Linked DNA regions of Thermobifida alba. Each later gene encodes a partner of the first gene's protein in a complex. Links are inferred from orthologs where the notes say so. Each region holds a gene or a part of one and is shown on either strand. Other genes may lie near its edges.

Region 1 (3,390 bases):
TCGGGGACGAGTCGGACGCCGACGCCTACGACAGCGGCTGGCGCGGGGCGGACCACAGCCCCCACGACGAGGACCGGGGAGACGCTCCGGACGACGACGAGTACTATGACGACGTCGACGACCGGTACCGTCCCGAACCGGTCCGCGGCGGAGCCCCCCGGGCCTCGCGGAGGAAGGACAAGATCGCCCAGGAGTTCCCCGGCTTCACCGAGCCCCTCGGGGGAACGTCCGCCGACTACCCCGGGTACGACAACATCGACGTGTGGCCCGAGACCGAGGGGCTGGCCACCGCGACGCTGTGGCTCGGCATCTTCTCCCTGCTGCCGGGGATCGGTCTGCTCCCCGCGGTCATCGCGTTGGTCCTCGGCCCCAAGGCCAGGAGGAACATCCGCACCTCCCGCGGCCAGCTTGAGGGGGAGCAGCTGGTCAAGGCGGGCACGGTGCTCGCCGTGATCGGGATCGTGGTGAGCGTGCTCACAGTGGTCGGATACCTGCTGCTGTTCTGAGTCCTCTGCGGACCCGGACCCCGGCGTCGGTGGAGGGGAGGGTTTGCCAAGAATTCGCCGACGCCGGGGGAAAGCGTGCCCGGATGGGCTGGAAAATCAACGCGACCACTCTTGACACGCCGTACACTATGAGAAGACCTACGGCAGCATGAGGCTGCGAAGTGCGGACGCCGGACGAGGTCACCCTGATTTTGACCGGGTGATCTCGGTTCGGTAGTCTCCAACTTCGTGCCCGTGAGTCTACGGGTCACACGTGTGCGCTTTTTGTGTCTGTCCCTGTTCATGCGGGCGACGGGGAGAGCGGCGCGTGACACCTCCTCCCATGACAATCGACCACTGGTCGGGCGTATTCGCTCCACTGTGCTTGGAAACCGGGGCGACACGCCCGAGCGCGTGGGTCGGGGGGAACGGGAAATCCAGCAGGTCATAGCGCATCCATCGGCTATGGAACCGGCGTAGGTCAAGAGGGAAGACGGAGACGCGGTGCCCACGATTCAGCAGCTGGTCCGTAAGGGCCGCAAGACCAAGGTTTCGAAGAACAAGACCCCGGCGCTCAAGGGGAGCCCTCAGCGTCGCGGCGTGTGCACACGGGTCTACACGACCACGCCGAAGAAGCCGAACTCTGCGCTGCGGAAGGTGGCTCGTGTCCGGCTGAGCAGCCAGATCGAGGTCACCGCCTACATCCCCGGTGTCGGCCACAACCTCCAGGAGCACTCCATCGTGCTCGTCCGCGGTGGCCGTGTGAAGGACCTGCCGGGCGTGCGCTACCGCATCGTCCGCGGTGCGCTCGACACGCAGGGCGTTCGCAACCGCAAGCAGGCTCGTAGCCGCTACGGCGCCAAGAAGGAGAAGTAAATGCCGCGCAAGGGTCCGGCGCCGAAGCGCCAGCTGATCACCGACCCGGTCTACGGATCGCCGCTGGTCACCGCACTCATCAACAAGGTGCTGCTGGACGGCAAGCGTTCCCTGGCCCAGTCGATCGTCTACAACGCCCTTGAGGGCGCCAGGGAGAAGACCGGGCAGGACCCGCTGGTGATCCTCAAGCGGGCCCTCGACAACGTCAAGCCCACCCTTGAGGTGCGCAGCCGCCGCGTCGGCGGTGCCACCTACCAGGTGCCGGTCGAGGTTCGCGCGTCGCGCAGCACCACGCTGGCGCTGCGCTGGCTGGTGCAGTACGCCCGCCAGCGCCGCGAGAAGAGCATGACCGAGCGCCTCATGAACGAGCTGGTCGACGCCAGCAACGGTCTTGGCGCCGCTGTCAAGCGACGTGAGGACACCCACAAGATGGCGGAGTCCAACAAGGCCTTCGCTCACTACCGCTGGTAACCCCCGCGGGTTTGCCACACGAGAGACCGAGAGAAGACGAGCCACATGGCTACCACTGCTCTTGACCTTGCCAAGGTCCGCAACATCGGGATCATGGCGCACATCGACGCGGGCAAGACCACGACGACCGAGCGAATCCTCTTCTACACCGGTGTCAACTACAAGCTCGGCGAGACCCACGAGGGCTCGGCGACGATGGACTGGATGAAAGAGGAGCAGGAGCGCGGCATCACGATCACGTCCGCCGCGACCACCTGTCGCTGGAACGACACCACGATCAACATCATCGACACGCCCGGCCACGTCGACTTCACCATCGAGGTCGAGCGGTCGCTGCGTGTTCTTGACGGTGCGGTCACCGTGTTCGACGGCAAGGAGGGCGTCGAGCCCCAGTCGGAGCAGGTGTGGCGCCAAGCCGACCGGTACAACGTGCCGCGGATCTGCTTTGTCAACAAGATGGACAAGATCGGCGCGGAGTTCCAGCGCTGCGTCGACATGATCCGTGACCGTCTCGGCGCCAACCCGCTGCCCATCCAGCTGCCGATCGGCGCCGAGTCCGACTTCAAGGGCGTCATCGACCTCGTCCGCATGAAGGCCTACGTCTGGAGCGACGAGGCCGCCAAGGGCGAGATGTACGAGACCGTCGAGATCCCCGACACGCACGCCGACGCCGCGCGCGAGGGTCACGAGCGGCTCGTCGAGATCCTGGCCGAGGCCGACGACGAGATCATGGAGCTGTACCTGGAGGGCCAGGAGCCCACCGTGGAGCAGCTCGTCCCGGCCATCCGCCGCGCCACGATCGCCGGCACCGCTGTCCCGGTCCTGTGCGGCACGGCTTTCAAGAACAAGGGCGTACAGCCCCTCCTGGACGCGATCGTCGCCTACCTGCCGTCGCCACTGGACGTCGAGGCGATCGAGGGCCACGACCCCAAGGACCAGTCCGAGGAGGCCACGCTCCAGCGCAAGCCCAGCGAAGAGGAGCCGCTGGCCGCCCTGGCGTTCAAGATCATGAGCGACCCGCACCTGGGCAAGCTGACCTACCTGCGCGTCTACTCCGGGGTGCTGGAGAGCGGCACGCAGGTCCTCAACAGCCTCAAGGGCCGCAAGGAGCGGATCGGCAAGATCTACCGGATGCACGCCAACAAGCGTGAGGAGATCTCGCGGGTGGGCGCCGGTGACATCGTCGCGGTGATGGGTCTGAAGGACACCACCACGGGCGAGACGCTGTGCGACCCCGCGAACCCGATCGTCCTGGAGTCGATGACCTTCCCGGCGCCCGTCATCGAGGTCGCCATCGAGCCCAAGACCAAGAGCGACCAGGAGAAGCTCAGCACCGCGATCCAGCGCCTCGCGGAGGAGGACCCCTCCTTCCGGGTGGCCACCGACGAGGAGACCGGGCAGACCGTCATCTCCGGCATGGGCGAGCTGCACCTTGAGGTGCTCGTCAACCGCATGCGCGAAGAGTTCAAGGTCGAGGCCAACATCGGCAAGCCCCAGGTGGCCTACCGCGAGACCATCCGCCGCAAGGTCGAGAAGGTCGAGTACACCCACAAGAAGC
Region 2 (3,070 bases), 600 kb from region 1 along the record:
GCGGAGCGGTGGGGACGCGACCGGCCGCCCGGCGTGGAGCGGGTGGTGCCGGACGGGGCGGCCGCGGGGGCCGCCACCGGGCGCAAACCTAAGGCCAGGCCGGGTGGAGAACCACCTCTGACCTGGCCTTTCGTGCAGAGCGGGTGACGGGAATCGAACCCGCACGGCCAGCTTGGAAGGCTGGAGTTCTACCATTGAACTACACCCGCATGGCGCGGCCCCCTCCGAGTTTCCTCTAGACTCGTGGAGCCGACGGAGACAAGATTACCGCCTCCGCGGTGCGGGTTGTGCACTTTGCCGCGAACCCGCGTGGCCCACGGGGAGTGGCGCAGCTTGGTTAGCGCGCATGCTTTGGGAGCATGAGGCCGCGGGTTCGAATCCCGCCTCCCCGACGAAACCGTCGACGGCCCGCGTGACGCCCAGTCCCGACGGGGCCGTCGCCTTTCCCCGTCTGCCCTAGACTGAGCGTGATCGCAGACCGCAGGACCATGCTGGAGATCACAGCAGTCTCTTGACGCCCACCGGTCGTCGCCCATCGGCCGCCGCCGTGCCGCGGTGCGGCGGGCGCCGTGCCGGGCGTCACCGCCGGAAACCTAGGAGTACCGCCCCGTGAAGACCGATGTCGAGGAGCTGAGCCCGACCCGGGTCAAGCTGACCATCGAGGTTCCCTTCGAGGAACTCGACCACGCCTTCGACGTGACCTACAAGTCGCTCGCCAAGCAGGTCCGGATCAAGGGGTTCCGGCCCGGAAAGGCGCCGGCGCGGCTCATCGACCGCTACGTCGGCCGTGGAGCGGTGCTCACCGAGGCGGTCAACCACGCGGTCCCCGAGCTCTACAACGAGGCCGTGCAGAAGGAGGAGGTCTTCGCCCTCGGCCAGCCCGAGGTGGAGATCACCAAGCTGGAGGACGGCCAGGAGCTGGCCTTCACCGCCGAGGTCGACGTCCGGCCCAAGTTCGAGGTCACCGGCTACGAGGGCATCGAGGTCACCGTCGACGACGCCGAGGTCACCGACGAGCGGGTCGACGAGCGGCTCGACGCGCTGCGCCAGCGCTTCGCCACGCTCACCGGCGTCGACCGGCCCGCCGAGCTCGGCGACCACGTCTCCATCGACCTGTCCGCCGCGGTCGACGGCGAGAAGCTCGAAGACGTCCAGGCCAGCGGGATCTCCTACGAGGTCGGCACCAACACCATGCTGGAGGGCCTCGACGACGCGATCACGGGCCTGCGCGCGGGCGAGTCCGCCACCTTCGCCACCACGCTGGTGGGCGGCGAGTACGAGGGCCGCGCTGCCGACGTCACCGTCACCGTGCACAGCGTCAAGGTCAAGGAGCTGCCCGAGCTGGACGACGAGTTCGCCCAGCTGGCCAGCGAGTTCGACACCATCGAGGAGCTGCGCGCCAGCGAGGCCGAGCGGCTCGGCGAGGTGCTGCGGCGCCAGCAGCTCGCCCAGGCCCGCGACCGCGTCCTCGACAAGCTCGTGGACTCCATGGACATCCCGCTGCCCGAGAGCGTGGTCACCCAGGAGGCCGACCGCCGCCGCGAGGCCCTGGAGCGGCAGCTCTCCCAGAGCGGGCTGACCAAGGAGTCCTACCTGGAGTCCCAGGGGCAGAGCGAGGAGGAGTTCGAGGCCGAGCTCGCCGAGAACGCGGCCAAGGCCGTCAAGACCGGGTTCATCCTCGACCAGCTCGCCTCCCAGGAGGAGCTGGCCGCGGGCAACGAGGAGCTGACCCAGTACATCGTCGAGCAGGCCCAGCTCATGGGGATCTCGCCCGACCAGTTCTTCCAGAGCCTGATGCAGGCCAACCAGCTCCAGCTCGTCTACGTCGAGGTCGTGCGCGCCAAGGCGCTGGACCTGGTGCTGTCCAAGGCCCGGATCACCGACGAGTCCGGCAACACCGTCGAGCCGCCGGCCGCCCCGGCCCCCCAGACCGAGACCGTCACGGTCGCCTCCGGCGCGGAGGAGGCGGAGCGGGCCGAGGAGTCGGACAAGACCGAGGAGTGACCGGCCGACCGGTCGTGCGCGGGCCCCGCGTCCCCCAGGGACGCGGGGCCCGCCGCTTTTCGCCAGACGCGAAACTCCCTGGTGGCCGACCGGGCCACCTGCGCTCACAGCGAACAGAACAGGGAACTGGTGCGAGCAGGTCGGGGAACGGCGTTAGTGTCGCAAGCGTCGCAACCGTTTCGATCCCGCGGAGCAGGTGACGAGAGTGCCGCCGACCCATAATGAGTTCATGCGAACCGAAGCCCGTACTGCCGAAGCTCCCGTGCAGCCGATGTTCGACCAGACGGCGCAGCGACTGCTCAGGCAGCGCATCGTCGTCCTCGGCCAGCAGGTCGACGACGAGATCGCCAACCGCATCGTCGGTGAGCTGCTGCTGCTGTCCGCCGAGGACCGGGAGCGGGACATCACGCTGTACATCAACTCGCCCGGCGGTTCGGTCACCGCGGGCATGGCGATCTACGACGTCATGCAGTACATCCCCAACGACGTCCGCACCGTCGGCATGGGACTGGCCGCGTCCATGGGCCAGATGCTGCTGTGCGCCGGAACGCGGGGCAAGCGCTACGCGCTGCCGCACACCCGGATCATGATGCACCAGCCGTCGGGCGGCATCGGGGGAACCGCCTCCGACATCCGTATCCTGGCCGACCAGCTGCTCTACGTGAAGAAGATGTTCCTGGAGCGTATCTCGCTGCACACCGGCCAGACGGTCGAGCAGATCGAGAAGGACGCCGACCGGGACCGGTGGTTCACCGCCCAGGAGGCCCTTGAGTACGGCTTCATCGACGAGGTGCTGTCGAACACCCCCGACGTCACGGGCGGTCGGTCCTGAACGACTCCCGCCCCAACAGCCCTTTGGACCGGCGCAGTGTGGAAGGCCAGGAAATGAGCGAGTACAACCCCAGCTCCTACTACCGCTACGGCGGTGGGATGGCGCCGGCGGCTCCGCAGAGCCGCTACGTCCTCCCGTCCTACGTCGAGCGCACGACGTACGGCGTCAAGGAGATGAACCCCTACAACAAGCTCTTCGAGGAGCGGATCATCTTCGTGGGGGTGCAGATCGACG

What was found. The genes of interacting proteins can lie anywhere in the genome.
Region 2: the proteins of rpsG (region 1) and tig are in contact, whole or in part, in a crystal structure (PDB 3GTY), measured with the Thermotoga maritima proteins. The link is inferred for Thermobifida alba from one-to-one orthologs. Residues at the interface, in WP_004081843.1 of Thermotoga maritima: Lys34, Lys52, Lys55, Glu59, Arg62, Gln63, Glu66, Asn67, Lys69, Val71, Arg95, Ala109, Lys110, Lys111, Gly112, Arg113, Pro114, Glu117, Glu121, Ile124, Ala125, Tyr127, Asn128, Asn129, Thr130, Gly131, Lys135, Asp139, Arg142, Met143; in WP_004081061.1 of Thermotoga maritima: Glu122, Val124, Val129, Leu130, Tyr133, Glu188, Gly259, Ile262, Tyr263, Glu266, Ser270, Glu273, Gln274, Glu277, Arg308, Gln311, Ile312, Ser315, Tyr316, Glu325, Arg329, Arg336, Leu363, Phe366, Trp367, Arg373, Leu377, Arg381, Leu384, Glu387.

Annotation. Positions count from the first base shown.
Region 1 is NZ_CP051627.1:3,095,292-3,098,681, reverse strand. The notes cover bases 236-3,096. They hold rpsG (30S ribosomal protein S7), read left to right. Parts: upstream 236-1,361; coding sequence 1,362-1,832; downstream 1,833-3,096. Other genes in these bases: fusA (elongation factor G), read left to right, coding at 1,878-3,096; rpsL (30S ribosomal protein S12), read left to right, coding at 990-1,361; FOF52_RS13705 (hypothetical protein), read left to right, coding at 236-506. Outside these bases: more of FOF52_RS13705, read left to right, coding at 1-235; more of fusA, read left to right, coding at 3,097-3,390.
Region 2 is NZ_CP051627.1:2,497,471-2,500,540, reverse strand. The notes cover bases 1-2,806. They hold tig (trigger factor), read left to right. Parts: upstream 1-609; coding sequence 610-2,004; downstream 2,005-2,806. Other genes in these bases: FOF52_RS11055 (ClpP family protease), read left to right, coding at 2,276-2,806. Also shown: more of FOF52_RS11055, read left to right, coding at 2,807-2,836; FOF52_RS11050 (ATP-dependent Clp protease proteolytic subunit), read left to right, coding at 2,890-3,070. UniProt on the Bacillus subtilis protein: Involved in protein export. Acts as a chaperone by maintaining the newly synthesized protein in an open conformation. Functions as a peptidyl-prolyl cis-trans isomerase.